Regions from separate parts of the Marvinbryantia sp. genome, predicted to be linked through region 3. Evidence: riboswitches for the same ligand, from Rfam matches in the RefSeq annotation. Region 3 holds a riboswitch; each other region holds the start of a gene.

The links. Region 3 has a riboswitch for cobalamin ahead of ACLU9Q_RS13135 (ABC transporter substrate-binding protein). Riboswitches for the same ligand answer to the same signal wherever they lie in the genome.
Region 1: it holds a riboswitch for cobalamin, as region 3 does, so the genes downstream of both, ACLU9Q_RS15445 (L-lactate dehydrogenase) here and ACLU9Q_RS13135 (ABC transporter substrate-binding protein) in region 3, are expected to answer to the same signal.
Region 2: it holds a riboswitch for cobalamin, as region 3 does, so the genes downstream of both, ACLU9Q_RS06635 (ABC transporter substrate-binding protein) here and ACLU9Q_RS13135 (ABC transporter substrate-binding protein) in region 3, are expected to answer to the same signal.
Region 4: it holds a riboswitch for cobalamin, as region 3 does, so the genes downstream of both, ACLU9Q_RS06365 (sirohydrochlorin cobaltochelatase) here and ACLU9Q_RS13135 (ABC transporter substrate-binding protein) in region 3, are expected to answer to the same signal.

What each region holds. Positions count from the first base shown of each region.
Region 1 is NZ_JBKXTT010000015.1:17,206-25,193, reverse strand. It holds gene ACLU9Q_RS15470 (formate--tetrahydrofolate ligase) at 1-361, shown strand, start outside; gene ACLU9Q_RS15465 (cyclodeaminase/cyclohydrolase family protein) at 375-1,004, shown strand; gene ACLU9Q_RS15460 (bifunctional 5,10-methylenetetrahydrofolate dehydrogenase/5,10-methenyltetrahydrofolate cyclohydrolase) at 1,017-1,865, shown strand; gene ACLU9Q_RS15455 (hypothetical protein) at 2,221-2,460, opposite strand; gene ACLU9Q_RS15450 (ISNCY family transposase) at 2,512-3,894, opposite strand; cobalamin riboswitch at 4,081-4,272, shown strand; gene ACLU9Q_RS15445 (L-lactate dehydrogenase) at 4,502-5,449, shown strand; gene ACLU9Q_RS15440 (CoB--CoM heterodisulfide reductase iron-sulfur subunit B family protein) at 5,520-6,314, shown strand; gene ACLU9Q_RS15435 (4Fe-4S dicluster domain-containing protein) at 6,311-6,703, shown strand; gene ACLU9Q_RS15430 (CoB--CoM heterodisulfide reductase iron-sulfur subunit A family protein) at 6,710-7,988, shown strand, end outside.
Region 2 is NZ_JBKXTT010000004.1:273,144-281,131, forward strand. It holds gene ACLU9Q_RS06610 (sugar ABC transporter substrate-binding protein) at 1-693, shown strand, start outside; gene ACLU9Q_RS06615 (sugar ABC transporter ATP-binding protein) at 772-2,256, shown strand; gene ACLU9Q_RS06620 (ABC transporter permease) at 2,273-3,235, shown strand; gene ACLU9Q_RS06625 (ABC transporter permease) at 3,246-4,202, shown strand; gene ACLU9Q_RS06630 (N-acetylglucosamine kinase) at 4,199-5,161, shown strand; cobalamin riboswitch at 5,198-5,379, shown strand; gene ACLU9Q_RS06635 (ABC transporter substrate-binding protein) at 5,572-6,651, shown strand; gene ACLU9Q_RS06640 (FecCD family ABC transporter permease) at 6,648-7,703, shown strand; gene ACLU9Q_RS06645 (ABC transporter ATP-binding protein) at 7,700-7,988, shown strand, end outside.
Region 3 is NZ_JBKXTT010000011.1:37,590-45,577, forward strand. It holds gene ACLU9Q_RS13130 (FecCD family ABC transporter permease) at 1-743, opposite strand, end outside; gene ACLU9Q_RS13135 (ABC transporter substrate-binding protein) at 783-1,829, opposite strand; cobalamin riboswitch at 2,071-2,255, opposite strand; gene ACLU9Q_RS13140 (hypothetical protein) at 2,311-3,285, opposite strand; gene ACLU9Q_RS13145 (DUF4869 domain-containing protein) at 3,292-3,750, opposite strand; gene ACLU9Q_RS13150 (ROK family transcriptional regulator) at 3,820-4,965, opposite strand; gene ACLU9Q_RS13155 (hypothetical protein) at 5,273-5,512, opposite strand; gene ACLU9Q_RS13160 (ISNCY family transposase) at 5,564-6,946, opposite strand; gene ACLU9Q_RS13165 (DUF4867 family protein) at 7,187-7,798, shown strand; gene ACLU9Q_RS13170 (L-fucose/L-arabinose isomerase family protein) at 7,984-7,988, shown strand, end outside.
Region 4 is NZ_JBKXTT010000004.1:214,677-222,664, forward strand. It holds gene ACLU9Q_RS06355 (glycoside hydrolase family 13 protein) at 1-13, opposite strand, end outside; gene ACLU9Q_RS06360 (AraC family transcriptional regulator) at 124-1,062, opposite strand; cobalamin riboswitch at 1,282-1,485, shown strand; gene ACLU9Q_RS06365 (sirohydrochlorin cobaltochelatase) at 1,808-2,776, shown strand; gene ACLU9Q_RS06370 (hypothetical protein) at 2,862-3,773, shown strand; gene ACLU9Q_RS06375 (ABC transporter substrate-binding protein) at 3,773-4,927, shown strand; gene ACLU9Q_RS06380 (FecCD family ABC transporter permease) at 5,027-6,055, shown strand; gene ACLU9Q_RS06385 (ABC transporter ATP-binding protein) at 6,106-7,206, shown strand; gene ACLU9Q_RS06390 (hypothetical protein) at 7,393-7,988, shown strand, end outside.

The DNA.
Region 1 (7,988 bases), on a different contig from region 3:
ATATGAGCTTGACGGAACAATCGAGGATAAGCTGAACGCGATCGTGCAGAAAATCTACGGCGGAAGCAAGGTAGTTCTGACCGCAAATGCGCAGAAGCAGGCGAAGGAGCTGACCGCGCTCGGTTACGAGCACTGCCCGATCTGCATGGCAAAGACACAGTACAGCTTAACCGACGACCAGACGAAGCTTGGCGCACCGACCGGCTTTGAGGTAACGGTACGCAACCTGAAGATCTCCGCAGGCGCAGGCTTCATCGTAGCGCTTACCGGTGAGATCATGACCATGCCGGGTCTGCCGAAGGTACCGGCTGCAGAGCGTATCGACGTGGACGAGAACGGAAAGATTTCCGGATTATTCTAGGAGGTAATTTACAATGGGATTTTCTACAGTACCATGTAATGAATTTGTGGAGGTACTTGCTTCGAAGGCTCCGGTTCCGGGCGGCGGCGGCGCTTCCGCACTGGTGGGCGCAGTTGGTACGGCGCTTGGCAATATGGTAGGAAGCCTTACGGTCGGCAAAAAGAAATATGCGGACGTTGAGGCGGAAATGGTGGAATTAAAGGCAAAATGCGACCAGCTTCAGAAGGATTTTCTCCGTCTGATCGAGCGCGACGCAGAGGTTTTCGAGCCGCTCTCCAAAGCATACGGTATGCCGCGGGAGACGGAGGAAGAGAAAGCGGAAAAAGCGCGCGTTATGGCAATCGTATTAAAGGATGCCTGCTCCGTTCCTATGGAAATCATGGAGAAATGCTGTGAGGCGATCGATATCATTGCAGAATTTGCTGCAAAGGGTTCTGCACTTGCCATCAGCGATGCCGGTGTCGGCGTTGCGTTCTGCAAGGCGGCGCTGAAGGGCGCAAGCCTTAACGTATACATCAATACAAAATCAATGGCGGACAAAGAACTCGCTGCAGAGCTGAATGCAAAATGCGATAAAATGCTGGAGGAATACACCGTAAAGGCGGATGAAATTTTCGACAGCGTTCTGGGAAGATTGAAATAGGAGGAAACTACAATGGCAAAACAGTTATTGGGCAAAGAGGTAACGGCTGCGCTGAATGAGAGAATTAAGGCAAACGTTGCCGCATGCCAGGAAAAAGGCGTAAATCCGACACTGGCGATTATCCGCGTCGGCGAAAATCCGAGCGATATTTCTTATGAGAAGGGCGCTACAAAGCGCTGTGAGACGCTCGGCGTAGCATGTGAGAAGATCCTTCTTCCGGAGGACGTTGCGCAGGAAGAACTGCTGGCAGTGATCGATAAGGTAAATAAAGACGACAAGATCCACGGCGTTCTTTTGTTCCGTCCGCTGCCGAAGCATCTCGACCAGGCGGTTATCGAAAACGCGCTGGCTGCGGAAAAAGACGTGGACTGCATGACAGACCTTTCGATGTCCGGCGTATTCACCGGTAAGAAGATCGGTTTCCCGCCGTGCACCCCGCAGGCATGTATGGAGATTCTTGACCATTACGGCATCGACTGCACCGGCAAAAAGGCAGTTGTTATCGGCAGAAGCCTTGTTGTCGGAAAACCGGCGGCAATGATGCTGGTAAAGAAAAACGCAACCGTAACCATCTGCCACACCAGAACGGTGGATATGCCGTCCGTTGCAAGAGAAGCTGACATCATCATCGTAGCTGCCGGACGCGCAGGCGTTGTCGGCGCTGAGTATGTAAAAGAAGGTCAGACCATCATCGACGTCGGCATTAACGTAAACGCGGAAGGCAAGCTCTGCGGCGACGTGGATTACGCAGCCGTTGAACCGATCGTAGACGCGATCACCCCGGTACCGGGCGGCGTTGGCAGTGTAACCACCTCTGTGCTCGTCGGACATGTGGTGGAAGCAGCGATGAGAACCTTATAAAAAGCAGCAAAAAAATCAGAAAAGATGGCGCAGCCTGCGGGCTGCGCTTTTTTGTCAAAAAAATAACAATATTGGTATGTCAAGCATTTTTGAAAATGTCCCGAAAAAACTGAAACATTAGCACCGGTTTTCCGGTGCTGATTTCATATGGCTACGTGGCAGATGTCCTCTGGAAGCTTAGGGCTCTGCCCTAAGAACCCGCAAGGGACCTGTCCCTTGACCCATAATCGGGCCCTGCCCGAACCCGCCCCGCAGGGGGCAGGAGAAAGGGCATATATCCTTTCTCCTTAGAAACAGCGTTTTCCGTGAGGCTTATCTCAAGAGACTTTCGCGGCATAACGGGGCCCCAACCCCATTATTCCACGGTTCTCCTGACAACGCCTCCGCTCCCTGTTCCTTCCGCCTTTTTTCGGGCGATCTCCTCACGGATCAGCCGTTTTACGGCTCCCTGTTTTGACGGCTGTTCCCAAAACCAGCGGATGATATCAAGGTCTGTGCGGAGGTTCAGTTTTAAGTAAATTCCCTGTGTATGTTCTTTATCATATTTTTTCTGTGCTTTTGTATGCGCTTCGATGCAGTCGATCCAGTCCCTCATGTGATCTCTCCTTTCGGTAGGTATATACCTATCATCTTTTTCTGCTGCTTTTTATGCTGGAACGTCATCCATTAGATGGTGCTCCTGTGTCTTTACGAATTTCTGGAAAGTTTTGCTGCGCCAGGGATGGCTCATTGGCGGAATATAATGTCTTTTTGCTTTGGGCGGCTGATAGTCTGCATCCAGATCCCGGGATCTTTCCATATGTTCGGGGATCTCCTCCAGTGCATGGACATCCTTGTCATTGACACAGCAGAAAAGGCTTCCGTCAAAAGCCTGGATAACCATTATTTTTGTGCCTTTGCGGTAATGTACCTGTTTCCCTCTGGCGTCCAGCATCCGGTAATGGCGGTGCCGGAACTGGATCGCATGCCCGCAATCCACGGTCCGTTCTGTCAGGACAGCGAGAACCAGGTTGATTTTTTCATTTTCCGGTTGCGTTTCAAACACAGATTTGATACCATTAAGGGGAAGCGCGAACTTCTCATTGAATTCTTTTATGTATGAGTGGAGGAATTCATTGGCAGCATCTATGGTCGTGATCCCTGCTAATCGTAATTCGATTGGCAGGCGCGACTGTAGTGTCTGGTTGAGGCGTTCTACGCGGCCTTTGGCCTGCGGGACACTGCTGGATTCCAGCTGAACACCAAGCTGCTTGCAGGCATAAGCGAATTGGGTATAGGTATCCTCATCAAGAGATGGGGAGTTTTTCTTTTTATAGGTAAATACCGTACGGCGGTCTGTGAAGATCCTGTAAGGGATGCCGTAGGTGGTCAGGATCTGGTGGAATACGTGATAGTAGCCCTTTAAGGTTTCCTGCGTGTCAAACCAGGCTCCGGTGACCCGGCCGGTAGCATCGTCAATAGCCAGGTGGAGGTGCCATACCTGCCCGGGGATCCATTCATAGGGAGTTGCGTCCATCTGCTGCAGTTCCCCAAAATAAGCACATCTTGGACGTCTTGAATGAGCATCTTCAACCGCTACGAGATTGGTTTGGAGCACAGCGGCTTCTTTCAGGCTGCAGGCACTTTTCTTTTTATCCTGAAGCTCCTTTTCCATACGCTTTTTCTTGGCCTTTGTAACTTTCGGAGAAAGAATATATTTACTTTCCAGGATCTTAGCTACAGAAGAAGGTGAGACGCAGATGTGTTCATGGGCCTCAAGGAGTTCTGAATAATGCTGGAAATTAGCATCAAAATATTTTGTAAGGTAGAGATCGATGATGCGATTGCGGGTCTCGTCAGGGATGCTGGTGGACGGTTTACGTCCCCTATTGCCATGGATAAAGAAAGCCTTTCCTTCTTTGCGGTATCCAGCCAGCATACGGTTGATATGGCGTTTGGTGCAGCCAAGGGTGAGGGCAGCCCTGTCCTTATTCCCATCCGGGTGATCTGCCAGAGATTTGATCACTTCGTATTTTTTCTGTTCATCCATTGTAAGTATTACCTTTCTGATAATGATTTCCTCCAATCTAAAATAGATAGAGGATATTTTACCACATCCGGGACATTTTCATATGTGGTATACTAGGACATTATCATAAATGGCTTATATTGTCAAAAAAATAACAATATTGGTATTGACAAAAAAATAACAATATGATATTCTCGATATGTGCAAAAGAATAGTGCAGTATCAGGTGAGAGTAGTTTTAGGCTCTGGCAAAAGGGAATCAGGTGAGAATCCTGAGCGAACTGGTCACTGTATTCAGGGAGTGAACTTCAGTAACCATTGCATCCCCAAAGAATGTGAGAAGGTGAAGGGAACGGCGAACTGTAAGTCAGGAAACCTGCCTGGTACATGGATGTGCTCCAGACACAGCGCAAGCATCCGGCAGTCATAGGGTATCCGGAAGATACCTTATGGTTTATTTGGTGTGTCTGCAAAGGGGAGCGGACGCTTTTTTGTTGCCAAGCATACGACAAAAACGTCCAGTGGACGTTTTTAGTTGAAAAATCCCTCTATAAAATCTGAGGGAGAGCTTTCTCTTTGTAAGAACCATGCACAAGAATACCTCTATAAGGAAGGAGATCACACATTTATGAGCAGCAAAATCACGATTATTGGAGCAGGAAGCGTAGGAGCAACGATTGCCTATACCCTTTCCCAGAGAGATATCGCATCAGAACTCGTTCTGATCGACATCAACAAGGAAAAGGTGGACGGTGAGGTGATGGATATTGAGCAGGGTACCTGCTTCCGCGATCCGGTGTCCATTGTTGGAGGCGAGTATGAGGATGCGAAGGATTCCGACATCGTTATCATTACCTCCGGCGTAGCAAGAAAGCCGGGACAGTCCAGAATCGAACTCACTCAGACGAATGTAAACATTCTGAAGCAGATTACGCCGGAAATTGTAAAGGCAGCGCCGAAAGCGCTCTACATCATTGTGAGCAACCCGGTGGACATCATGACCTACGTGTTTACAAAAATTTCCGGACTCCCGGAGAATCAGATCATCGGTTCCGGTACGATCCTCGACACGGCGCGTCTGCGCTGCGGTCTTTCTGAGCATTTCCGCGTGGCACAGAAAAATATCCATGCGTATGTATTTGGCGAGCACGGTGATTCTTCCTTTATCCCGTGGACGGGCGCTTATATTTCCGGCGCGCATATCAGCGAATACTATGAGATGATGAAGTCCCGCGGGGAGGATATCGACGAGCTTGACAAAGAGGCAATGACAGAGTACGTACACAAATCCGGCGGAAAGATTATTGCAAATAAGGGAGCAACCTTCTATGCGATCTCCGCTGCTGTCTGCAAGCTGTGCGATATCCTGGTAGCGTCCTCTGATTCCATCGCAACGGTTTCCTCCATGATGCACGGCGAGTACGGTATTGAAGATGTATGTCTCAGTACGCTTACGCTGGTGGGACCGAACGGTATCCGCGGGAAGGTACCGATGCGCATGAACAAGGAAGAGACGGAGAAGCTGCGCGCAAGCGCAAAGGTGCTCAAGGACGTTATCGCGCAGATCGAATTATGATGCCGGGCAAAGTGTTCTGTAATTCACAAAGAAATCTGAAAGCATCGTAACACAAATATTAGGAGGAACTATGAAATACAGTTATTATCCGGGATGTACCTTGCGGACGAAGGCGAAAGACCTGGATGCCTATGCAAGAGCTTCGGCGCGTGCGCTCGGCTTTGAGCTGGAGGAGATTGAAAACTGGCAGTGCTGCGGCGGCGTTTATCCGCTGGGAAGCGATGAGATTGCCACGAAGCTTTCTTCTGTACGCGCGCTGAACGAGGCAAAGGAAAAGGGTCAGGAGCTTGTTACGCTCTGTTCCGCCTGTCATCATGTCATCAAGCGCGTGAATGATGACATGAAGCATGTGGAGGACATCCGCACAAGGGCAAACAATTATATGCAGCTTGAGACTCCCTACGCCGGGGAGACGACGGTGCTGCATTATCTGGAGGTTTTAAGAGACCGCGTTGGGTTTGATGAACTGAAGAAAAAAGTGGTAAATCCGCTTACGGGCAGAAAAATCGGCGCCTATTATGGCTGTCTGCTTCTGCGTCCGGGCAGCGTGATGGCGTTTGACAATCCGGAAAATCCCACGATTATCGAGGATTTCATCCGTGCCATCGGAGCAGAGCCTGTTATTTACCCATACCGCAACGAATGCTGCGGCGGCTATATTTCCTTGAAGGAAAAAGAGCTTTCAAAGAACATGTGCGACACGATTATGGAGAGTGCGTCCGGCTTCGGCGCAGAAATGCTGATCACCGCCTGTCCCCTGTGCCTGTACAACCTGAACAAGAGCACGAACGGAAAGCTTCCGGTATACTATTTTACAGAGCTTCTCGCAGAGGCGCTCGGTGTCAAAGAGGAGGTGGCGAAGTGAACAAGACCGCAAAAAAGCAGGCGGAGCTGATTCAGGAAATCAGCGGCGTCAATCCTTTAAAATGTATGAAATGCGGAAAATGTTCCGCAACCTGCCCCTCATATGATGAAATGGACATCAAACCGCACCAGTTTGTATCTTATGTGCAGCACGAAAACATTGAGGCGCTGGTACAGTCAAAGACACTCTGGAAATGTCTTTCCTGCTTTGCCTGTGTGGAGCGCTGTCCGCGGGATGTAAAGCCCGGCAAGCTGATCGACGCGGCAAGACAGATCGTCGTGCGTGAGCGCGGAGCGGATTATCTGCAGCCGGATGAAATTCCGGAGCTTCTTGATGAGGAGCTTCCGCAGCAGCTTTTAGTCAGTGCATTCAGAAGATACAGGAGGTGAGCACAGATGCAGAGAATAGGAGTGTTTGTCTGTCATTGCGGAAGCAACATCGCCGCAACGGTGGACGTAAAGAAAGTAGTAGAAATGGCTCTGCAGGAACCGGGCGTGGTTCATGCGGAGGATTATCAGTATATGTGCTCGGAGGCAGGTCAGGCGAAGATTGCCGCGGCAATCAAAGAGAAAAATCTGACAGGCATCGTCGTATGTTCCTGTTCGCCGCGTATGCACGAGACGACCTTCCGCAAGGCGGCGGAGCGCGCCGGGCTGAACCCGTATATGGTGGAGATCGCCAACATCCGCGAGCACTGCTCCTGGATACATAAGGATATCGAAGAAGCTACCAAAAAGGCAGTCATCCTTGCACGGGCAGCCATTGCAAAAGTAAATCTGGATGCCCCCTTAAAGCCTGGCGAGAGCCGGGTTACAAAGCGTGCCCTGGTAATCGGCGGCGGAATCGCCGGCATCCAGACAGCGCTGGATATCGCTGACGCGGGCTATGAGGTGGATATCGTGGAAAAAACGCCGAGTATCGGCGGCAGAATGTCGCAGCTCGACAAGACCTTCCCGACCCTGGACTGCTCGGCATGTATCCTCACTCCGAAGATGGTGGAGGCGGCAGCCCACGAGAAAATCAGAATCTATACATACAGTGAAGTGGAAAAGGTGAGCGGCTTCGTCGGCGACTTCACGGTCGATATCCGCAAGAAGGCGCGCAGCGTGGACATGGACAAATGTACCGGCTGCGGCGTGTGCCAGGAGAAATGCCCGTCCCGCAAGACGCCCAGCGAATTCAACCGCGGACTGAACACCAGAAGCGCCATCTATACGCCGTTTGCGCAGGCAATCCCGAATGTACCGGTAATCGACCGCGAGAACTGCATCAAGTTTAAGACCGGCAAATGCGGCGTGTGCGCGAAGGTCTGCCAGGCAGGCGCCATCGACTATGACCAGAAGGACGAGATTATCACAGAGAAATACGGTGCAATCGTGGTTGCAACCGGTTTTGATACCATCAAGCTGGACAATTACGACGAGTACGCCTACAGCCAGAGCAAGGATGTCATCACCTCCCTGGAGCTGGAGCGTATCATGAATGCCGCCGGACCGACAAAAGGTCATCTGGAGCGCCTCTCCGACGGAAAAGCGCCGAAGGAAATGGTATTCATCCAGTGCGTCGGCAGCCGCTGCTCAGACAGCAGAGGAAAGAGCTACTGCTCGAAAATCTGCTGTATGTACACGGCGAAGCACGCCATGCTCATCCGCGACAAATATCCGGATGTGAATG
Region 2 (7,988 bases), on a different contig from region 3:
GGCTTCGATGCGATCATTCTTTGTCCGAGCGATATCAATGCGGTGATCCCGGCGGTTATGCAGGCGAAAGAGAACGGCGTGATCGTAGCAATGTACTCTGCGGATCTCCCGGAGGAATACCGCGAATACCGCGATATCTTTGTGGGCGTGGATGACACGGAAGCAGGTGAAAAAGCAGCTCAGGCATTTATTGAGCAGTTCCCGGACGGCGCGAAGATTCTTGAGGTGGGCGGCACGGCAGGAACGGACGCACAGGTGCGCAGGCACGACGGCTTCAATGCGGCGCTGGAAGGTTCAAACATTGAAGTGCTGGATTATCAGGCGACGAGCAGCTGGTCCTCCAATGAGACGATGGCGATCACGGAGGATATGATCGTAAAGTACGGCGATGAGATCCAGGGTATCTTCTGCCACTGGGACGGCGGCGCAACAGGCTGCATCGAGGCATTGAAAAATGCGGGCATTGAGGGCACCTATGTGGTAGCGATCGACGGGAGCAGAAGCGGATTTGACCAGGTGAAAGCGGGTACACAGAATGTATGCATCAGCCAGAATGTAGTCAACATTTCGCTGAAAGCACTGGAAACGATCCGCAAAGCGGCAGACGGCGAGGAATATGAGGCAGAAAATTATGTGCCGCTTGATATCGTGACGGCGGAAAATGTGGATGAGCTGCCGTATCCGGAGTGGTAAAGAGGGAAACTGTACACCGCGGATTGCCTGCCGAAAAAGCAGGCAATCCATTTGCATATAGAGCAGGAGGACGACATTATGACAGAAAATCCTTCTTCGGAATTCATTCTATCCGTCCGGGAGGTAAGCAAAACATTCCCGGGCGTGAAAGCGCTGGATGACGTATCTCTGCAGATACGCCGCGGGGTTGTTCATGGGATCGTGGGAGAAAACGGAGCAGGCAAGTCGACGCTGATGAAAATCCTCTCCGGCGTTTATACAAAGGATTCCGGGAGCATCCAGTTTGACGGGCAAACAGTGGAGACGACGTCGCCGATGGAATCGCTGCGCATGGGACTGAGCATTATTTACCAGGAATTCAGTCTGGTAAATTCCATGACGGTAGGGGAAAACATTTTTCTTGGAAGATTTAAAGAGGCGGGCGGCATGAGGGGAACGCACCAGAAGGCGAAGGAGCTTCTGGAACGGATCGGTTCGTCCATCAGCACGCGGACACTTGTGTCGGAGCTGAGTACCTCGGAAAAGCAGATGGTGGAGATTGCCAAGGCGCTTTCCTTTCAGTCAAAGCTGATCATTATGGATGAGCCGTCCAGCAGTCTGACGGAGGAGGAGCTTGCGAGTCTGGGAGAGATCATCCGGCAGCTGCGCGGGCAGGGGATCTCGATCATTTACATCAGCCACAAGCTGGATGAAATCTTTGAATACTGCGATTATGTGACGGTCATGCGTGACGGCCATGTGATCGATACGCGTCCTGCCGGGGAGCTCAGCCGCCGGGACATGGTAAGTATGATGGTGGGCAGGACCATTGAGAATGAATACCCGGAACGGCCCCACTGTGTTGGCGGACCGCTGATGAGGGTGGAGCATTTAAATACGAGAAAGCTTAAAGATATTTCCTTTACGCTGAATAAAGGGGAGATCCTTGGTCTGGTCGGTCTTGTCGGCGCAGGAAGAACGGAGATCGTGCGGGCGATTTACGGGGCGGATAAGGCAAAGCAGAAGGAAATCCGGATCGACGGGGAGACTGTGAATATTACATGCCCGCAGGATGGAAAAAAGTACGGAATGGCGTTTGTGCCGGAGGACCGGAAGCAGCAGGGGCTGGTGCTGCCGTTTTCCGTGGAGGCGAATATTTCCATGGCGAATCTGCCGAAGGTGAAAAAGGGTGTTTTTCTGTCGAGAGGAAAGGAGCGTCAGATGGCGCAGCGGCAGATAGAGGAGCTGCTGATCAAGACCTCTTCTGCGCAGACGCCGGTTGTGGAGCTGTCCGGCGGAAACCAGCAGAAGTGCATTATCGGGCGCTGGCTGGAGACGAGTCCGCGCATCCTCATCCTGGACGAGCCGACGCGGGGGATTGACGTGGGTGCAAAATACGAGATCTATATGCTGATGAAAAAGACGGTGGAGGCAGGAAGCTCGATCATCCTGATCTCATCGGAGCTGCCGGAGGTGCTGAATATGAGCAACCGCGTGCTGACGATCGCGAATGGGCGCATTACCGGGGAATTTGACCCGGAGCAGACCTCGGCGCAGGAAATCATGAATATGGCGATCGGCTGAGAGAGGAGGAAAGGCTGTGAATACAAAAACACGCGCGAATTCGTTTTTGCAGGAAAATCTGGTCCTGGTGACGATCGTGATCCTGGCGGCAGTGACGGCTCTGATGGAACCGAAATTTCTCACCGTGGCGAACCTTGGAAATCTTTTGAACCAGTTTGGACCGCTGAGCTTTGTGGCGCTTGGGATGACGATCGCTATCATCGGCGGTTATATTGATCTTTCGGTGGCGGGAATCGTATCTCTTTCCGCGGTGTTTACAATTTCCATGATCGACGTGCTTGGACAGACGGGCGCGCTGCTTGCAGGCTTGCTTGCGGGTGCGCTGATGGGGCTTATAAATGCGCTTGCGGTAATAAGCTGCGGGGCGCTGACGCAGGCGAAGGCTCTGTTTATGAGCTACGCGCTCAGCGCGGTGTACAGCGCTGCGGCACTTCTGTACACGGGCGGAGCAACGCAGCATATGTCTCACCTGAATTCTTCGGTGACGCTGCTGCGTGGCATTGGTTCCGGCAAGGTCGGTTTTATTCCGGTATCCTTCCTGCTGTTTTTTGCGCTGATGTTTGCGCTGCATCTTTTTCTGAACCGGACACAGACCGGGCGGGAGATCCAGCTTACGGGAGCCAATATTACAGCGGCGGATATGGTTGGCATTCCGGTGAAGCGGCGGGTAGCGCTTGTCTATGTGCTGTCCGGCGTGCTGTCGGCATTTGGCGCGATCGTGCTGTTTTCGCGTACGACCACGGCATCGCCGCTGATGGGCGCAAACTATGAGACGAACGCGATCCTTGCAGTGGTAGTGGGCGGTACTTCGCTTTCGGGCGGCCGCGGCAGTGTGATCCGCACCATGCTCGGCGTTATGCTTGTGACACTGCTTTCCAACTGTCTGAATTTACTTGGCGTATCAACCTATATCCAGTCGGTGTGCGAGGGCATCATCCTGATTATTGCTATCTGGATAGACCGACGCAGAACAAAGTGAGGTGGGACGAATGCACGTATGGAGAAAAATCTGTAAAGTAATGGAAAAACAAAAGGCGCTGACGGCGATTCTTTTGATGCTGTTTTTGATGATTTTCTTTGACACCAGATTTTACACGACGTATAATCTTCTTGATATGCTGAATTCGGCGGCGATCCTGGAGATGCTTGCCTTTGGAGTGACGCTGGTGATCATCTGCGGCGGCGTAGATTTTTCAATTGGTTCGATGATGAGCCTTTCGGGAATTATCACGATTAAGCTGATGGATTATATGCCGCTGTGGGCGGCGATCCTGGCGGCGGTTGCCTGCGGGGCGCTGGTTGGTTTTGTCAATGGCTTTCTGGTCGTACGGCAGAAAACGGAGCCGTTTATCATCACGCTCGGCATGGGAATGCTGCTCAAAGGCATTGCCCAGCAGATTACCGACGCGCATCCGGTTCCGGCAAAAAATCTGTCGTTCATGAAAATTGCCAACGGAAAGCTGATCGCCGGGATACCGAATCTGATCATTATCATGCTGGTGATGCTGGTGCTCTTTTTCTGCATTCTGCGGTTTACTTCTTTTGGCAGAAACTGCTATGCGATCGGCGGCGATTATAACGTAGCCGCGCAATCCGGCATCAAGGCGGAAAAAATAAAGTGGATGACCTTTGTGATCTGCGGGGCGATGGCCGCTTTCTGCGGCGTACTGCTCTCCTCACGGCTGAACACCGGCTCGTCCATTTACGGAGACAGCACCGCGCTGTCTGTGAACTGCGGCTGTGTGGTAGGCGGCACTTCTTTTGCAGGCGGCGTCGGCGGGATCGGGCAGTCCTTTGTGGGCCTGCTTGCAATACAGCTTCTGGAGAACTGCATGAATATGCTCGGCATCAGCGCTTACATTCAGCAGGTGTGCAAGGGCATCATTATTTTGCTGATTCTCTGGGCGGATAATTATGCGCAGAAAAGAAAGGCGGAGGCAGTATGAAAAATGCGTGGTATCTTGCGATCGACGGCGGGGGAACGAAAACGGAGTATCGTCTGCTTGACGGACAATTCCGGGCGGCGGAGCGCTGCCTGGGCGGATGCGTGAATCATGATTTCCTGCCGGGCGGATGGGAGGATACGGCGCGTGAGCTGAGGAGCGCGATCGCTGACCTGCTTGGGCGAAGAGGGCTGCAGATCGGTGATATTACGGATACGGTGGCGGGGTTGTCCGGTGTTGACAGCCGCACAGATCAGATAAATATTGAGCGCTGCCTGCGGGATATCGGGCTTACGCGGTTCCTGGTGTGCAACGATGGTTTCCTGCCTGTAAAGGCGGAGTGCAATGGCTGGGGAATCGCCTATAACTGCGGGACAGGCGTATGCTGCTGCGGGATCAGTGAAGAGAGCAGGATGATAAAGAGCGCCGGACTGGATGAGTGGTCCGGGGATGCCGGAGGCGGCAGATGGATTGCCGTGCACCTTTTCCGGGCGGTGTATCAGCGCCTTTTCCTGCATGGGGAGAATACGTATCTGACGGCGGCGTATCAGCAGAAATTCGGATGCCGGAGCGAGGAGGACATTCTTGATTCGCTGACGCTTCTGAAGGATCCGACAGAGCATCCGGAGGCGGCAAGAGCAGCGGTGGAGCTGTTCTTTGCGGCGTTGGAACAAAAGGATGAGGACGCGCAGACTCTGGCAGAGGAAATGACGGACTGCACGGCAGAAAATATCAGCGTGGTCTGCCGCAAGCTTGGCTTTGCACAGGCGCAGATCCCGGTTGTACTTACCGGCTCTGTCCACACAAAGGCGGCGAACCGGACATATCTGGACTTACTGGAGAAAAGGGTCCAGAAGGCGATGGACGGGCGCGCGGAAATTTTTCCGGCATCAAAAGAGCCTGTTGCGGGCGCGCAAAAGTGGCTTGAGGAGCGGGCAGCCAATGCTTCGGGATCTGCTTGACACATCTGGCAGAAAATGTTATAGTTTTAACAAATAAATAAAAATCTTTATAAGGGTTCAGATGAGGATCTGATGAAAAGGGAAGCGGGGTGAAAATCCCCCACAGCAGCCACTACTGTAATTGCGGACAAGAAACGAAGGAACCACTGCCTTTGGCGGGAAGGTGTTTTGCGGATGAAGCAGAAGTCAGGAGACCTGCCTTTATAATATGCAGAAGTATTTCCGGGCAAGGGGAAAGAAAGCTGTTGCAACTGAAACGGCAGGAGACTTTTTCGATCTTGGAAAGGTCTCTTTTTTTATTCCCGCGAGGGTCAAATACGCCGCCCCCTGGGCGGAAAGAACAAGCAGGTCGTGCCCCGCAGCTTGCTGCAGGGTATTTGACTAAAATAAAAAAGCAAAGGAGAAAAAGTATGAAGCACATGAAAAAACTGGCAGCACTGCTTTGCTGCACATTTCTTTCGGCAGCAGTGTTTGCGGGAGTAAGCGCAGAAGAAGCAGAGAACAAGGAGACAATTACCCTTACGGACAATGCGGGCAGAGAGGTGGAACTGCCGTATCCGGTATCTACGTGCGTGGTGGCGAACCGCTACAACAGCGAACTGATCCGTGCGTGCGGAGCGATCGATCACATTATTTCAGTGGATAGCAATACGGCGCAGGACAGAGAATACTGGGGGATGTTTGACCCGGACAATGTTATCGGAAAGAGCCAGACCGAGCTGAACTATGAAAAGATTGCGGAGCTGGACCCGGATGTACTTATTCTGCCGGACAACGGTTCCTATGAAGAGGCAGAGGGACAGCTGGAGCCGTTTGGGATCAAGGTTTTTGTGATTTCGGGATACGATACGTCGGATTTTAAAAATCAGGTAGAGAACATTGGAAAAATGTTTGATGTCGAGGAATCGGCGCAGGAGTTCTACAATTACTTTAATGACAAGCTGGAGTACATCAACACGCAGCTGGAGGGGCAGGAGAAAAAGACGGTTTATTTTGAATCGACTACCGATTATAATACGACCCTGCCGGGAGATTTCTTCTACGATATGATTGCCTATGCCGGCGGAGAAAATATTTTTGCGACAGATTTTGAAAATATCTCCAAGAGTGACGTAGATCCGGAGGAAGTGATCGTGCGCGACCCGGATGTGATCATTAAGCTGATCACGCCGGAAAAGGCAAATGCAGGCACCGGTTTATACGAGCCGCCGACAAAAGAGGACTTTATTAACTGCTACGAGAATCTGATTTCCCGTGCGGGATGGGATGAGATCACCGCGGTGAAGAATGATGATATTTATTTTATGACACAGTTCAGCCACGGCGGCGCCTGCAAGCTGGTAGGAACGATGTATGTGGCAAAGATGCTCTATCCGGATCTGCTGCCGGATCTGGATCCGGACGAGGTATTCCGCGCATGGATGGAGGACTTCCAGGGGTTTGAAAACGTGGAGGGACACTTCTACAGCGCATCTGAGCTGAAGCAATGAGCGGAAAAGAAATTGCAAAGCGGTACGAGGTTTCTGCGCGCAGAAACTGGCTGCTGATCATTTTGTGTCTGATATTGACAGTCATTCTGGCTCTGGTATTTACGGCGATGGGCGCGGCGGATACCAGCGTGGCGGATGTGTGCAGAGCGGCGGCCGGCTGGCTGCGGGGTGAGGAACCGGGCAAGCAGGAAAAGGTGATCCTTTTCCTGCGGCTCCCAAGGGTTGTGATGGCGGTGCTCGCAGGCTTCGGACTTTCCGTATCCGGAGCGGCGATGCAGGGAGTGACGAGAAATTCTCTGGTCAGCCCCTTTACTATTGGTATTTCCAACGCGGCGGCATTTGGCGCATCGCTTTCTATCGTGTTTGGCATGGGGCTGTTTGCCGGTACAGAAGCCGGTATCGTGCTGAACGCATTTATATGGGCAATGGGATGTACGGTGCTGGTATACATGATCTCTCTCAAGGTCGGAATGGGACCGGAAGCGATCGTTCTGACGGGAATTGCGCTGAATTACCTGTTTAGCGCAGCTACCTCAACCATTGAATTTTTTGCCAGCGAACATAAGCTGGCGCAGGTAGTGCAGTGGGCGTTCGGGTCTTTGAACGGCGCGCAGTGGCAGGAAGCGGGAACGGTAGCTGTGGTAGTACTTGTTTGTCTGATCCTGCTTTATTTTCATGCTCCTGCGCTGAATGTAATGTCCTCCGGGGACGACGAGGTGGCGAAATCTCTGGGTATCCGTGTGGAAGCTGTGCGCGTGCAGGTGGGGATCCTTTCTGTGCTGATGACGGCTGCGGTGATCAGCTTTACCGGTGTGATCGGATTTGTCGGTCTGGCAGGACCGCATATCGCACGCATGATCATCGGAAATGATCATCGCTATCTGCTGCCGTTTTCGGCAGTGACGGGCGCGATTCTGATGTTGGTTGCCGATACGATCGGGCGGCTGATTCTGGCGCCGGTCACGATCCCGGTTGGAATCATCATTTCATTTTTGGGCGTCCCGATCTTTATCAATTTGATTTTATCAAAACGAAAGGGGTATTTCCAATGAGTCTGAAAGTGGAGAATATTTCGTTTCGCTACGGAAAGCGGCTGATCCTAGATGATATCTCTTTTTCCGTTGCTACGGGCAGTGTGATGGCACTGCTTGGGCAGAATGGAACCGGGAAGACCACGCTGTTAAAGTCACTGTGCAGCATTCTGGAGCCTTTTGCGGGAAAAAGCTGTGTGGATGGAGAGAATCTCTTTGAAATGCCGGTCGGGAAGCGCGCAAAGTATGTGGCGTATGTACCGCAGCATATGGGCAATATTTTTCCGGTCCGTGTGGTGGATGCGG
Region 3 (7,988 bases):
AGAAAGACGGTGATTTTGCGCACGAGATTAATATTGATTCCCAGCGTCACCGCGCTGCTCTCTCCCATAAGAAGCGCGTTCATGGAGGTGGAGAGAGCATACAGGCACAGAAAGCCCGGTATCAGTACCACAAACAGGGGAAGAAGCTCTTCCCACTGGGCACTGGCTACGCTGCCAAGCGTCCAGAACGTCACCTCCCGGATTTTGCTGTCATCCGGGGCCTTGTAAATGAGAAAGTTTGAAAATGCGGTAAACATGGCGGAAATAGCCGTTCCCACCAGAACCAGCTTGATGGGCGCCACCTCTTTGCCGCTTTTCGCCATGTAATAAACAATTAAAATTGCCGCCATCGCGCCGATAAAAGCGCCGCCCTGGACAGAGTATGCGCCAAGGAAGGAGAGCGCTCCGGTGACAATGGCAAGTGAAGCGCCGAAGGTTGCGCCGGAGGATACGCCCAGCACATAGGGACTTGCCAGCGGATTTTTGGTAAATGACTGCATGGCGACGCCCGAAAGCGTCAGCGCCGCGCCTACCATAGCGCCCATCAGCACCCGCGGCGTCCGCAGATGCCAGACGATGTTCTGCGTGCTCATGCGGATATCTTCAACATCGCCTATGCCGGTCAGACGATGAAGAACCACCTGCCAGACCGTTTGGAAAGGGATGCTGACAGGTCCGATTCCGATGGCAAGAATCATCGACAGAATCAATAGTATTAGCAAGAACACGCAGGTTATCCCCACGTGTTCCCTCATGAATTTACATAACCGTTTCATATGAAATTATTCAAAACACTCCGGATGGAATGCCTGGGCAAATTTTTCAATCGTATCGCCCACACGGGTGCTGGCGAATACTTCCGGAAGCGTGATAACCAGGAAGTTTTCGTTCTTGATGGCAGTTACATCGGAAAGAGCTTCGTTGTCCAGCAGGAACTGGATTTTCTCGTCTGCGGTCGTATCGCCGTAATCATTGATGACGATAACCTCCGGGTCTGCCTCTACAACGGCTTCCCAGCTTACGGTGTTCCAGGTTTTTTCAAGGTCCTCAAATACATTGACGCCGCCTGCGTGACGCATCAGCTTTGAGGTGAAGTTGTTTCCGGGCGTGTAGGCGCCGCCGTCCATTTCGCAGTCAAAGTTGAATACCCGCACTTCCTCTGTACCGGCAATTTTCTCTTCTACTGCCGCAATCTGGGCTTTCATACCGTCTACGATTTCATTTGCTTTGTCTTCAACCTGGAAAATTTTGCCGAGGTTGTAAAAATCCTGATAAACATCTTCCACGTCGCAGCCAAGCTTGTAGCCTTCGATGGAAGAAAGGGACATGATGCCGTACTCGCTTAAGGCATCATGTGTGGCAATCGCCGTGTCAGAATCGCTGAAAGCAGAGCTTCTTCCATAGATGAAATCCGGTTCCAGGTCCAGAACTACCTCCAGGGACGGATAACCGTTGTTGTCGGAGATCACCGGCTTTGATTCGTATTCTTCGCGGTACTGCTCCGGAAGCTGGGCGTTGTTGTAGCAGGTTCCGATAATTTTGTCGCCGAGACCAAGCGCCATAAGCTGCTCTCCGGTGTTGGGATTGGTGCTGATTACACGCTCCGGAACATGTGTAAAGGTGACCTCCTGGTCGTCCTTTGTCACCAGCGTGAAAGGAAATACGTCGCCATCTGCGGCTTCTGCGCCGTCAGCTTCTGTCTCCGCAGCTTCGGTTTCCACAGCGGCTTCCTGTGTTTCGGCTTCTGTTTCCTCAGCAAAAGCTGCTGCCGGGGAGAGCGCCATTACGCCAGCCATAATCAGTGTCAGTAATTGGTTCCTTTTTTTCATCTTGCACCTCCATAGGTATTATGGTCGGGACTTTTGCCCCAACATCATGAAATGAGTGATTGGTTACTGGAAGTCCATAAAAAAGAATCGAGCCTGTCTTCACAGACAGGCATACCAGACAGACCGTTTTGTGCGCAGTAGTCCGGACCGGGCTTTGCAGACGACTGCATGAACCGGAAAAACGGAACTGCTGCGTGTGTCGTAGATACGAACAAATCTGCGAGGATGCTTTGCATGGAAGCTTCTTTCGCACAAGGCAGGCAGGTTTCCTGGCTCACAGATTTGCGCTTGTCCCTCCTTCTCACGGCATTCGCCGCAATGGATATCCGGGGAAGCTCCCTGCTCACAGTGACCGCATCGCTCAGGCTTTTCCTGATTCCCTCTCATTTCCGGATACGGAAATTCACCTGCTTTGTTTCGACAAAATTCATGATAGCATATAGCTGTCTGCTTTGCAAGAGAACTTTTTTGTTGATTTTATCTAATCCCAGATAATCAGATGCATGACTTTTTTGGCGGCTGTTACTATTCTTGAAGATAAATAACTTCTGGCAAGTTTTCTTTTGGAATAGCTCCATATGGGATTGCCCTGTGTCTGCTCAGACAGTAATTTAGTAAAAAACTGTTCCCAGCTGGCGTACTTTTCACTTTCGATATAATTTTCCGGTTTTTGGAGGATTGCAGATACATTTACATCCGGAATGGCATTTGTAGACAACAATAACCATTCAAAGGATTCCGGCGCGTATAGCGCTGCATTTTCTGCGCTGTCGAGATAGCGCATGATTTCGCGCATTTCTGAACCAAGCGCCGCCCCGTCTGCAATGACCAATATTTTTTGGGCGGTCGCTTCGGTATTCTTCAATACTTTCAGAATATTTGACTTTCCATTGGCAGATATGCATGAGATATTTTTCTGTCTGCACAACTCATTGAAAAATTCATATCCCGAATTTGAATCTTCTGTTATTACCAGATGCGGATTTATGCCGTCTGTTTCCGATATTTCTCCATAAAGATTATATATTTCGTTGTACTTCTGCTTCGCTTCGTGAAATTTTCCGGATTCACGGAAGCCGTATATTTCCCGGACACTGTAAGGAAGCATTGGCAGCTTTTCCCGTGTTGCGAGCACAAAGTAGTTATCTGATTTCAAAGCAAGCTCCGCGAATTTTTTTGAAGCCAGAAAGCGGCTGCCTTCATCAATAAAAATGATGGAACCGGATATGCCTTCCAACTGCCGCTCCCAGTCTTCGCTGTCTAATGTCCGGCAGGGAAGGTCGCAGGAGACCACAATGCCGCTGTCAGTACCGTATCTTCTGTAGTCACGGATAAAATCAATCAATACGGTTTTACCGGAGCCGCTGTCTCCAGTGAGAATGGTGATATTTCTTTTAATGGTAAAATCGTATCGGATTTTCTTTGATTCAACAATGATTCTGTGAGCGCCCTTCATAATATATTACTCCTGTTTCATTTTGTTCAGATATTCAGAGGCAACGGGAATCAGCTCTTTCATTGAATGCACGATTTCTCCGCCGTTCCCGACAACGATGGTGAATTTTGTGTCTTTCCCAAAATCCATCAGATGCCGGAGATTGATGGTCAGGTTTTTGCTTTCCGCTATCTTCAGAATCCATTTTGCGCAGTTATCCCCGCACGTGGAGGCGTTGAAAATTTTATCCGGTTCATTCAGCATAAGAAGCAGCGTTTTTACACCGCCGGATAATCTTTCGGGAGGAATCTGTCCCAATACCGGGCTCTGGATACATTCGCCGCTCAGAACATCTGATTTATCTATATCTTTAACCATCTGCTTTGCCAGAGCGGAATCGAACCATTCTGGCTCATAAGTATTTTTAAAATAGACAGCGGTATTGTAGACGCTGTTTTCCATATCTCCAAAAAAAATTGTCAGCATATAAGCACCTCTCTCTTGCTTTCTACGGATTATTTTAGCATTGAACCATTGTAAATGCAATCCGGGCATTTAAATCCGGTTCGGATACAGAAAGCGTTCCCGGATGAGGTATACGCCGCCAAGAAGCACGGAGGTGTCCTGCAGGGTGGAGGGCACCAGGCGGCAGTAGCCCTTCATGTTGTTGTGGAGCTGAGCCGCGATGTCGTCGCACAGTCCGGCGTGGCACATGGTGAGCGAGCTGTTGAGCACGATGATGTCCGGATTGAAGGTGTTCAGCAGATTGTTGATGCCGACAGACATATATTTGATAAACTGCTGCATGGCGCGCACAGCGGCAGGGTCGCCCTGGCGGTAAAGTCTGCCGTAGACCTCGGCGTTTACCGGATAGCCCTTTTGGGCGGAGAGCTCCGCAAACAGTGCGCGCTCGGAGGCATACTGCTCCAGACAGCCGTGATTGCCGCAGGGACAGGGACGTCCGTCCACTTCGATAATAGTATGACCAAATTCGCCGGCGTAGCCGTTTTTGCCTTTGACGAGCTGGTTTTTCATGATGATGCCGGCGCCGATACCGGAGTGGACGCTGATGTAGAGCATTTCATTGGTATCGTGGCAGTGCGCCCATTCGCCCAGCGCGGAAAGATTCGCCTCGTTTTCCATCACGACGGGTACGCCGTAGATATCGCCGAGGCGGGACACAAAATCGATATCTCCGAAAGAAGAATACGGAAGAAAAATGATTTTGTTATGATGGACAACGCCATGAATGCCGAGGGCGATGCCGAGAAGCCCGTAGCGCGTCTTCGGGAGAGCGTTTATCGCCTGGTCAATCCGTTCCTTTAAAAGAGGAAGCAGAAATTCCGTATTCTTCGGCGTGGGAAACTGTGTCAGACGGCAGTTGCCGCCCAGCAGGTTTGCCGTCATCAGGGTGATATTTTCTGTGGCAAGGTCGATAGCAACGACGTAGCCGCAGTCTTTGTTTAGCTGAAGAAAAATCGGCTTTCTGCCTTTTCTGCCCTCCGGCGCGGTGTCGCTGCTTTCCGCCTCGAAAATGATGCCGCGGTCGAGAAGCACCTGTACGATGGCGGAGACCGTCGCCTTTGTCAGACCAAGCTCGGAGGCAATGGAAGCACGGGAAATAGCGCCATGCGTAATGATGGTGCGGAGGACCGACTGTGTGTTGATATCGCGGATGAGTTCCTGATTGCCGGTAAGCATAATTTTTTCTCCTTTTTATGAAATAGGTCTGTCAAGCATTTTTGAAAATGTCCCGAAAAAACTGAAACATTAGCACCGGTTTTCCGGTGCTGATTTCATATGGCTACGTGGCAGATGTCCTCTGGAAGCTTAGGGCTCTGCCCTAAGAACCCGCAAGGGACCTGTCCCTTGACCCATAATCGGGCCCTGCCCGAACCCGCCCCGCAGGGGGCAGGAGAAAGGGCATATATCCTTTCTCCTTAGAAACAGCGTTTTCCGTGAGGCTTATCTCAAGAGACTTTCGCGGCATAACGGGGCCCCAACCCCATTATTCCACGGTTCTCCTGACAACGCCTCCGCTCCCTGTTCCTTCCGCCTTTTTTCGGGCGATCTCCTCACGGATCAGCCGTTTTACGGCTCCCTGTTTTGACGGCTGTTCCCAAAACCAGCGGATGATATCAAGGTCTGTGCGGAGGTTCAGTTTTAAGTAAATTCCCTGTGTATGTTCTTTATCATATTTTTTCTGTGCTTTTGTATGCGCTTCGATGCAGTCGATCCAGTCCCTCATGTGATCTCTCCTTTCGGTAGGTATATACCTATCATCTTTTTCTGCTGCTTTTTATGCTGGAACGTCATCCATTAGATGGTGCTCCTGTGTCTTTACGAATTTCTGGAAAGTTTTGCTGCGCCAGGGATGGCTCATTGGCGGAATATAATGTCTTTTTGCTTTGGGCGGCTGATAGTCTGCATCCAGATCCCGGGATCTTTCCATATGTTCGGGGATCTCCTCCAGTGCATGGACATCCTTGTCATTGACACAGCAGAAAAGGCTTCCGTCAAAAGCCTGGATAACCATTATTTTTGTGCCTTTGCGGTAATGTACCTGTTTCCCTCTGGCGTCCAGCATCCGGTAATGGCGGTGCCGGAACTGGATCGCATGCCCGCAATCCACGGTCCGTTCTGTCAGGACAGCGAGAACCAGGTTGATTTTTTCATTTTCCGGTTGCGTTTCAAACACAGATTTGATACCATTAAGGGGAAGCGCGAACTTCTCATTGAATTCTTTTATGTATGAGTGGAGGAATTCATTGGCAGCATCTATGGTCGTGATCCCTGCTAATCGTAATTCGATTGGCAGGCGCGACTGTAGTGTCTGGTTGAGGCGTTCTACGCGGCCTTTGGCCTGCGGGACACTGCTGGATTCCAGCTGAACACCAAGCTGCTTGCAGGCATAAGCGAATTGGGTATAGGTATCCTCATCAAGAGATGGGGAGTTTTTCTTTTTATAGGTAAATACCGTACGGCGGTCTGTGAAGATCCTGTAAGGGATGCCGTAGGTGGTCAGGATCTGGTGGAATACGTGATAGTAGCCCTTTAAGGTTTCCTGCGTGTCAAACCAGGCTCCGGTGACCCGGCCGGTAGCATCGTCAATAGCCAGGTGGAGGTGCCATACCTGCCCGGGGATCCATTCATAGGGAGTTGCGTCCATCTGCTGCAGTTCCCCAAAATAAGCACATCTTGGACGTCTTGAATGAGCATCTTCAACCGCTACGAGATTGGTTTGGAGCACAGCGGCTTCTTTCAGGCTGCAGGCACTTTTCTTTTTATCCTGAAGCTCCTTTTCCATACGCTTTTTCTTGGCCTTTGTAACTTTCGGAGAAAGAATATATTTACTTTCCAGGATCTTAGCTACAGAAGAAGGTGAGACGCAGATGTGTTCATGGGCCTCAAGGAGTTCTGAATAATGCTGGAAATTAGCATCAAAATATTTTGTAAGGTAGAGATCGATGATGCGATTGCGGGTCTCGTCAGGGATGCTGGTGGACGGTTTACGTCCCCTATTGCCATGGATAAAGAAAGCCTTTCCTTCTTTGCGGTATCCAGCCAGCATACGGTTGATATGGCGTTTGGTGCAGCCAAGGGTGAGGGCAGCCCTGTCCTTATTCCCATCCGGGTGATCTGCCAGAGATTTGATCACTTCGTATTTTTTCTGTTCATCCATTGTAAGTATTACCTTTCTGATAATGATTTCCTCCAATCTAAAATAGATAGAGGATATTTTACCACATCCGGGACATTTTCATATGTGGTATACTAGGACATTATCATAAATGGCTTATAATTTTTTCTCCTTTTTATGAAATAGGTCTTGCAAAAATACGTTGGATGCGTTATGATAAGTATACCACAATTAGTTTAGAAAGTAAACTAATTCGTAAAATAAAAAAGGGAGGTTTTTCAAATGCAGATTAAAAGCGTAACAGACAGCGCTTTCCGCAAGTACGGACGGGTATTAAACCTGGAAGTTCCGGACCTTTTGAAGCGCCTGGCGGATACGCCGCTTCCGCAGGATGTTGTTTATGTTGCATCTGCACCGGAGCTGGAAGCCTGCGCGGAATATGAGACGATCCGCGACAGCGTATACGGCGGTATGCCGATTCAGATTGGCTATTGCAACGGCAACAATCACAAATTAAATGCCGTAGAGTACCACCGGGATTCCGAGATCAACATTCCGCTGGAGGGCGCGATTTTTATTCTCGGTTCGGAGCAGGATGTGGAGGATGATTTTACATACGATACATCGAAGATGGAAGCTTTTGAGGCGCCGGCAGGAGCAGTGCTGGAGTTTTACGGCACCACGCTTCATTACGCTCCGTGCAACGCGGTAGAAAAGGGCTTCCAGGTGGTAGTCGTGCTTCCGAAGGGAACAAACACTGAGCCGCCGCATCTTTCTGGAAAGCTGCCGGAGGACAAGCTTCTCACCGCAAGAAATAAATGGCTGATCGCACACGCAGAGGGCGGCGTGGACGGCGCATTTATCGGTCTGAAGGGTGAAAATTTAGAAGTGTAAGATACATGCGTGCACATTCCGGTGCGCGCGGAACCGGCATCAGTAACCGAAAGCGGGCATGATGCGGGCGCGCAGATTTTTGCAGGTGCGGGAAACGTGAAAAACGCGATGCAGACGAAGGAGTACGCAGCAGAACAAAAACGGAAACAAAAACATTCATATAATATAACAGGAGGATACTTGAAATGAA
Region 4 (7,988 bases), on a different contig from region 3:
ATTTTTTCTGCATAATCAAATCCTCCGTTCAAAATTGGTGAGAACCGGATGCGTCCCGTTCTGAATGATGAGTACAGTATAATTCCGCTGTGGACAAAAATCTTCTGCAAATATGACTAAAAATTACGAAATATTGACTTTCTCGCTCCCCTTCCGGTATTGCAGAGGCGTGCACCCGCACACCAGCCGGAAGGTACGCATAAAATTGCCCAGATTATTGAAGCCGCTTTCCAGTGCGATTTCTGTTACAGAATGGTCGGTTTCTTTTAGAAGGCGGCAGGCGTACCGGATACGCATCTCATTTAAATAGGTAATTGGCGGTCTGCCGATGATTTTTTTGAAGAAGCGGCAGAAATACTGCTCGTTCATATTTGCCTGGGCGGCAAGCTCCTGCATGGTGACTTTTTCAGTCATGTGCGCCTGCATGTAAGAGAGCGTTTTTTTGACGGTGTCCACCCGTCTGTCTGCTGTCATCTGGGAGGCGGCAAGAAGCTTCTGCTCGGAAAAGGCTGCAAAAATATTTAAAAGCGACGCTTTGGCGCGCATATATTGCGGGAGACTGCTTACACGATATTGGCTGCGGCGGCTGGAAGCATCGGAGGGAAGCCCGGCGGCATCTGCAATCTGCAGAAATTCGCGCTTCAGAACGGCGAAGCAGGGATTTTGGCGGAAAATCGGTCCCGGAAGCGACAGTGTGCCCTCCGACAGCGGCTGCACAAGCTTTTCCTGCACCGGGTCGGCGGCAAAAGTGCGCAGCATGGACAGAGAAAAGACGAACGCCATCTCCCGGTAATCCTTTTCTGAATAAATGTAGTGGAGGTCTCCGCTCTTTATCAGACAGAAGCACTCCTCTTCGATTTCATATTTTTCCATATTGATTTCCAGATGAAAACAGCCCTGCTCAAAATAAATAATCTCCAGCTCCTCATGCCAGTGATGCTTTACCAGAAACGGCATACCGGCAGGCGGCGCGGCGCTGTCCGCCTGGTAACAGGCACAGGGAAAAGCGGCGGTGCCGTGCAGACGGTTTTCTTTTAAGGGCGTGATGTCAGAATGCTTCATAGATACCTCCTTCCTGCACTTGTAATCAGGCAAAATAATCCGTCCGATATTGCGGGAAATGCTGACTCCGGCGGATTTTAGGGGTGGAGCGGTTGAAGAGACTGTATCATATATTGGGGATGCTGGCAAGAGTAATAACAGGATAAAAAGTGTGAAAGCTATCAGATCAATATTCATAAAATACTTGTACTTTTGAAAAAAGAGTGCTATGATGTTTGTAACTTCATAAGAGCAACAGGTGCAGAAAACGGCAAAGCCGCGATCTGTTAAAAGGGAAACAGGTGAAAATCCTGTACGATCTCGTCACTGTGAGCAGGGAGTGCAAAACAAAGCGCGTTTGGCGCAGTCACTGGGCAACCGGGAAGACAGTTTTTGCATGAGGATCTGCAAGCCAGGAAACCTGCCTGCTGCTGGTACGGGACCTGGGAAAACCGGTCCGGATCACGAGTAATTGATTGTACCGTTTTGCATGTTCTGCAGCCGCACGAATCTTTTACTTTTCCATGTAAAAGATTTTTTATTTTGTGGAAAATTTCCGCAGATTTCTGCCAGATAAGAAAGCGTGGAAAGCACATTTTTGCGGTTGTGTATGCTCCTTCTTCCGTGCCGGGTTACATTGCTGATGCAAAAATTTACATACATCAGAGACGGAACAGGATGTTTCGTCTAAAAAATCAAGGAGGATAAGAACATGAAAAACAAAGTATGGAAGCTGTTGGCAGCAGGTGTTGGTGCGGCAACTTTGATGATGGGCGCTGTAGGCGTACAGGCAGAGGATGCAACGGAAGCGGTGACGGAAGCTGTTTCAGAAGCAGCGGAGGATGCGACGGAGGCTGCTGCAGAAGAGGCTGAGGGAGAAGACGAGGAAAACTACGAGACCGGCGACGCTTCCAAGGATAATCCGAGAAACCAGGATGAGATCGGCGAAAAGGAGCTGCTGGTCGTAAGCTTTGGCACAAGCTTCAACGATAACCGTGTGGCAACCATCGGCGCGATCGAGAACGCTATGGAAGAAGCGTTCCCGGAATATTCTGTGAGAAGAGGCTTTACGGCACAGATCATCATCGACCATGTGAAGAACCGTGACGGCGAAGTGATCGACAACTTCGGCGAGGCGCTGAACAGAGCGATCGACAACGGCGTAAAGACGCTGGTTGTACAGCCGACGCATCTGATGAACGGTCTGGAGTACAACGATGTTATCGACGAGCTTGCGCAGTATGCAGAGGAGTTTGAGCAGGTAGCAGTCGGTGAACCGCTTCTTACCTCCGATGAGGACTATCAGGTTGTTATCAACGCGATCACAGAAGATACCAAGGCGCAGGACGACGGCGAGACCGCGATCGTATTCATGGGACACGGCACTGAGGCAGAGTCCAACCAGATCTATGCAACCATGCAGGAAAAGCTGACAGAAGCAGGTTTCGCAAACTACTTTGTAGGTACGGTAGAAGCAAGCCCGTCGCTGGACGATGTGCTTGCAGCAGTACAGGCAGGCGAGTATAAGAAGGTAGTTCTTCAGCCGCTGATGATCGTTGCGGGCGACCACGCAAACAACGATATGGCAGGCGACGAGGACGGCGCATGGAAAAAGACATTTGAGGATGCCGGGTACGAAGTAACCTGCAATCTGAAGGGTCTCGGCGAGATGCCGGCGATCCAGGAGCTGCTGGTTGCACATGCGCAGGCAGCAATCGACAGCCTTGCTGAGTAAGAGATTATGAAAGCTGTGCTTCCGTTCGGGAGCGTGACGGGGCGATGTACGGGCTTTCAAAGTAAGGAACAGAAGGGATATCATCATGAAAAAATTTAAGGCAACGGTGCTGGCTGCGGTTCTCGCAGCCGGTATGATGAGCACACTGGGATGTGCCGAGGAAACAGAGGCTGTGACGGAAGCTGTGACAGAAGCAGCGGAGGGCAGCACGGAGAGCCAGGTGGCGTCGAAGGAGGAAATGGCTCCGGTTGAGGACATTGTGACCGACGACATGGTGCCGGTCTATGCGGATAGCATCAAAGATGGCGTTTACAGCATTAAGGTGGACTCCAGCTCGTCCATGTTCAGTATTGAGGAATGCGAGCTGACGGTGGCGGACGGGAAAATGACCGCTGTCATGACGATGGGCGGAACTGGCTATCTGTATCTCTACATGGGAACCGGCGAGGAGGCTGTCGCTGCGACGGAGGAAGATTACATACCGTTTGTGGAAAATGAAGAGGGTGCGCACACCTTTGAGGTGCCGGTGGAAGCGCTCGATATGGGCGTGGACTGTGCGGCGTTCAGCAAGAAGAAAGAAAAATGGTACGATCGCACGCTGGTATTCCGTGCGGACTCCCTGCCGCAGGATGCTTTTGCGGAAGGAACGATCACGGCGCTTGCAGATTTAGGTCTGGAGGACGGCAGCTATCAGATCGAGGTTTCTCTGGAGGGCGGTTCCGGCAGAGCTACGGTGGAATCCCCGGCGGCGCTTACCGTTGCGGACGGCGCGGCAACAGCTACGATCATCTGGAGCAGCAATTCCTACGATTATATGATCGTAAATGATGAAAAGCTTGAGCCGGTTACGATGGAGGAGCACTCGACCTTTGAGATCCCGGTGACGGGCTTCGACTGGAAGATGCCGGTGGTTGCGGATACGATCGCGATGAGCACCCCGCATGAGATTGAATACACCCTGTGTTTTGATTCAGCAACAATTGAAAAGGCGGAATAATGAAAAAGATTATCTGTTTTTTTCGGACATTTTTGATATCCATGCTTCTGCTGTCCGGCGGCGCTGTCTTAGCGCCGCCGACAGTCGGGGCGGCAGATACGGTGCCGGATTTTGGCAGTATGGAGGCGGAGCGCAGCATGGAGCTTCTCTATGCTGAGCAGTTTTCGGTAGATTATTATGAGGGCGGCTATGCTTTGATCACGATCAAAGAGGGCGGCCGTTTTCTTGTTGTGCCGGATGGCCTGCCGGTGCCGGAAAATCTGGATGCAGACATCGCGGTGATCCGGAAGCCTTTGCAGAACATCTATCTTGTCGCCACATCGGCAATGGATCTTTTCTGTGCTCTGGACGGCACCGACGCGATCGGCCTGTCGGGAACGGACGCTTCCGGATGGTACGTAGAGAAAGCACGCGAGGAAATGGAAAACGGCAATATTCTTTATGCCGGAAAATACAGCGCGCCCGATTATGAGCTGATCCTCTCGAAGGGCTGCGACCTGGCGATAGAATCGACCATGATCTACCACTCGCCGGAGGTGAAGGAAAAGCTGGAGAGCTTTGGGATCCCGGTGCTGGTGGAGCGTTCCAGCTATGAGACGCATCCGCTCGGAAGGACCGAGTGGCTGAAGCTTTACTCCGTTCTTCTCGGCAAAGGGGAGCAGGCGGAGGAACTGTTTGCAGAGCAGGCAGAGAAGCTGGAAGCGGTGTCGTCAGAAGAAAATACCGGGAAAACGGTAGCGTTTTTTTATATCAGCTCCAACGGTTATGTGAACGTAAGAAAGAGCAGCGATTACGTGGCAAAGATGATCGAACTGGCGGGCGGAAAATATATTTTTGACGATCTGGGCGATTCGGAAAACGCGCTTTCCACCATGAACATGCAGATGGAGGAATTTTACGCGAAGGCGAAGGACGCCGATTATCTGATCTACAACAGCACGATTGACGGCGAGCTTTACACGCTGGACGAATTGTTTGCGAAAAGCAATCTGCTGAAGGATTTTAAGGCGGTACAGAACGGGAATGTTTACTGCACCGGAAAGAATCTTTTCCAGGAGACGATGGGGCTTGGCACCATGATCGCCGACATTCACACGATGCTCACGAGCGAAACGGGAGCGGATGAATTTACGTATATGCACAGGCTGAAATAATGCAGCAGTTCAGATGGAATGTTCTGCTGCGGGAGAACAACGTCTGTCCGGCCGGGACAGACAGGATTTGATTTAACAGCGGTAAGGAGCGCGGAAAGCATGAAGCATAAATCTTATATCCGGTATCAGATTTCTTTTATTTTACTATTTGTTCTGCTTGCCGTGCTGTTTTTCTGGAACATCAATTCCGGCAGCATTCAGCTGTCGGCAAAAGAGGTCTGGGATATTATCGTGCACCGGACCGGGGAGGATACCGCCTATAATATCATCTGGGAAATCCGGCTGCCGCGCATTCTGGCGGCGGTTATTCTGGGCGGTGCACTCTCCGTGTCCGGTTTTCTTCTGCAGACCTTTTTCAATAATCCGATTGCGGGACCGTTCGTGCTCGGCATTTCCTCCGGCGCGAAGCTGGTGGTCGCGCTGGTTATGATCTATCTGCTTGGCAGGGGGCTTGTGGCGAGTTCGCAGGTGATGATCCTCGCCGCCTTTGCCGGTTCCATGATTTCCATGGGCTTTATCCTGCTGATCTCTCGCAAGATACACAGCATGTCCATGCTGGTGATCGGCGGCGTAATGATCGGCTATATCTGCTCCGCAGTCACGGATTTCGTGGTGACGTTTGCGGACGATTCCAACATTGTCAATCTGCATAACTGGTCGATGGGCAGTTTCTCCGGCATGTCATGGGACAATATCTCCGTGATGTCGGCAGTGGTTTTTGTGTCGCTTGCCATCACGTTTCTGATGTCGAAGCCGATCGGGGCATACCAGCTCGGCGAAGTCTACGCGCGCAATATGGGCGTCAACATCAAGCTATTCCGCGTGCAGTTGATTTTGCTGTCCAGCATTCTGTCGGCGTGCGTTACCGCCTTTGCAGGTCCGATCTCCTTTGTGGGGATCGCCGTCCCGCATCTCATCAAGAGCCTGCTGAAAACGGCGAAGCCGATCCTGGTGATCCCGGCGTGCTTTCTGGGCGGCGCAGTCTTTTGCCTTTTCTGCGACATGATCGCCCGGACGGTATTTGCCCCCACCGAGCTGTCCATCAGCTCCGTGACAGCGATCTTCGGCGCGCCAGTCGTCATCTATGCGATGTTCGCGCAAAAATCAAGCCGTGCGAAAATGGACTGATGTCTATGCGGCTGCTTGCAGACGCAAGAGACAACAGAGGGGAGTTTTTTATGGACAATTTCTATATTTATACAGACCACATGACGGTCGGCTACAACGGCAGACCTCTGATCCGCGATATTGAAATCAGGGTGCGCCGCGGGGAGATTCTTACCCTCATTGGTCCAAACGGCGCCGGAAAATCAACCATTTTAAAGAGCATTACGAAACAGCTTTCCCTGATTGGCGGCACGGTTTATCTGGAGCAGAAAAATATGAAAGCGATGTCGGACAAAGAGCTTTCGCGCAAGCTGTCGGTGGTGATGACGGACCGCATCCGGCCGGAGCTGATGACCTGCGAGGACGTGGTGGCGGCGGGGCGCTATCCGTACACGGGACGGCTGGGGATCCTGTCGGACAATGACCGGAAAATCGTGCAGGAATCTATGGAGCTGGTACACGCGCAAGAGTTAAAAGACTGCGATTTTACGCAGATCAGTGACGGTCAGCGCCAGCGTATTCTGCTTGCCAAGGCAATCTGCCAGGAGCCGGAAATTATCATTCTGGATGAACCGACTTCGTTTCTGGATATCCGGCATAAGCTGGAGCTGCTGACTATTTTAAAAAAGCTTGTGCGTGAGAAGCAGATCGCGGTCATCATGTCGCTGCACGAGCTGGACCTTGCGCAGAAAATATCCGATACCGTCATCTGCGTGCATGGGGATAAGATTGATAAATACGGGACGCCGGAGGAAATTTTTACGGACAGCTATATCCATAAGCTGTATGGGTTGACAAGCGGCAGCTATAACGCGGATTTCGGCTGCCTGGAAATGGAGCCGCCGCACGGCAGACCGGAAATCTTTGTGATCGGCGGGAACGGGAGCGGTATTGCACAGTACCGCAGACTGGCGCGCGACGGCGTGCCGTTTGCTGCCGGTATTCTTCATGAAAATGATGTCGACTATGAGGTGGCGAAAGCGCTGGCGGCAGAGGTAGTCTGTGAAAAAGCCTTCGAACCGGTCAGCGGGGAAACATACCAGAGGGCTCTTGCCGTCATGAAGAAATGCCGTCAGGTGCTCTGCTGCCTGCAGGAATTCGGAACCCTGAACCAGAAAAACAGGGAGCTTCTGGAGGAAGCAAAGCGGCTGGGAATGGAAATCGGGTGTTGATACCCGCTGGAAGCGGAATTATAATTCTGTTTTTGACAGTTGAGGAAAAATAAAATCGCTGCAATGCCTGAAAATATGGGCAATTTCAAAAAACAGTTGACCCGGATATTTCGGGGGGGGGGTATAATGATTTTGGAAATGAAAAAATACAGGATATTTCCGAGATCAAAGAGGGAGGAACGTACTGTGAAAAAGAAATTAATGACACTTGTATTGTGCGCGGGACTGACATTTGCGGCGCCGTTTGGATGCCTGGCTGCAGAGGAAGCGCCTGCGGAAGCCGCAGGTGAAGAAACGCCGGCAGAGACAGAGAGTGCGGCGGCAGAAGCTGCGGAGGTCGGCGCATATGGGATTACAGATGCCCAGCAGGAGGCTCTTGTGGAGTCTGTGAAAACATCGGTAAAAGAAGGGTTTCTGGATCTCTATCAGATTGCGGAGACAGATTTTCAGCTTACGCCTTACAGTATGGAGGATGCGGCAAACTATGAACAAGACGGCACCTATACGGGAGAGGATCCTTATGAGAGCGCAAGAATGTGGCAGGCGATTGAGGATGCAATTCTCGAAGCAGATGATATAGGTGTATTCATGAATACGGCGCTTGCGGTTGGAATGGACCGAACGGAACTAGCTGATATGATAGTAGAGATGAAGGATCCCGCTTTTGAGGAGGATATGGACACTCAGGCACACAAGAATGGCCACTGGTATGATACTATAACCGGAGAAAAGTATGATCTGGCCAATTCCATATATACAGGAATCGCAAAATATCTTAACGG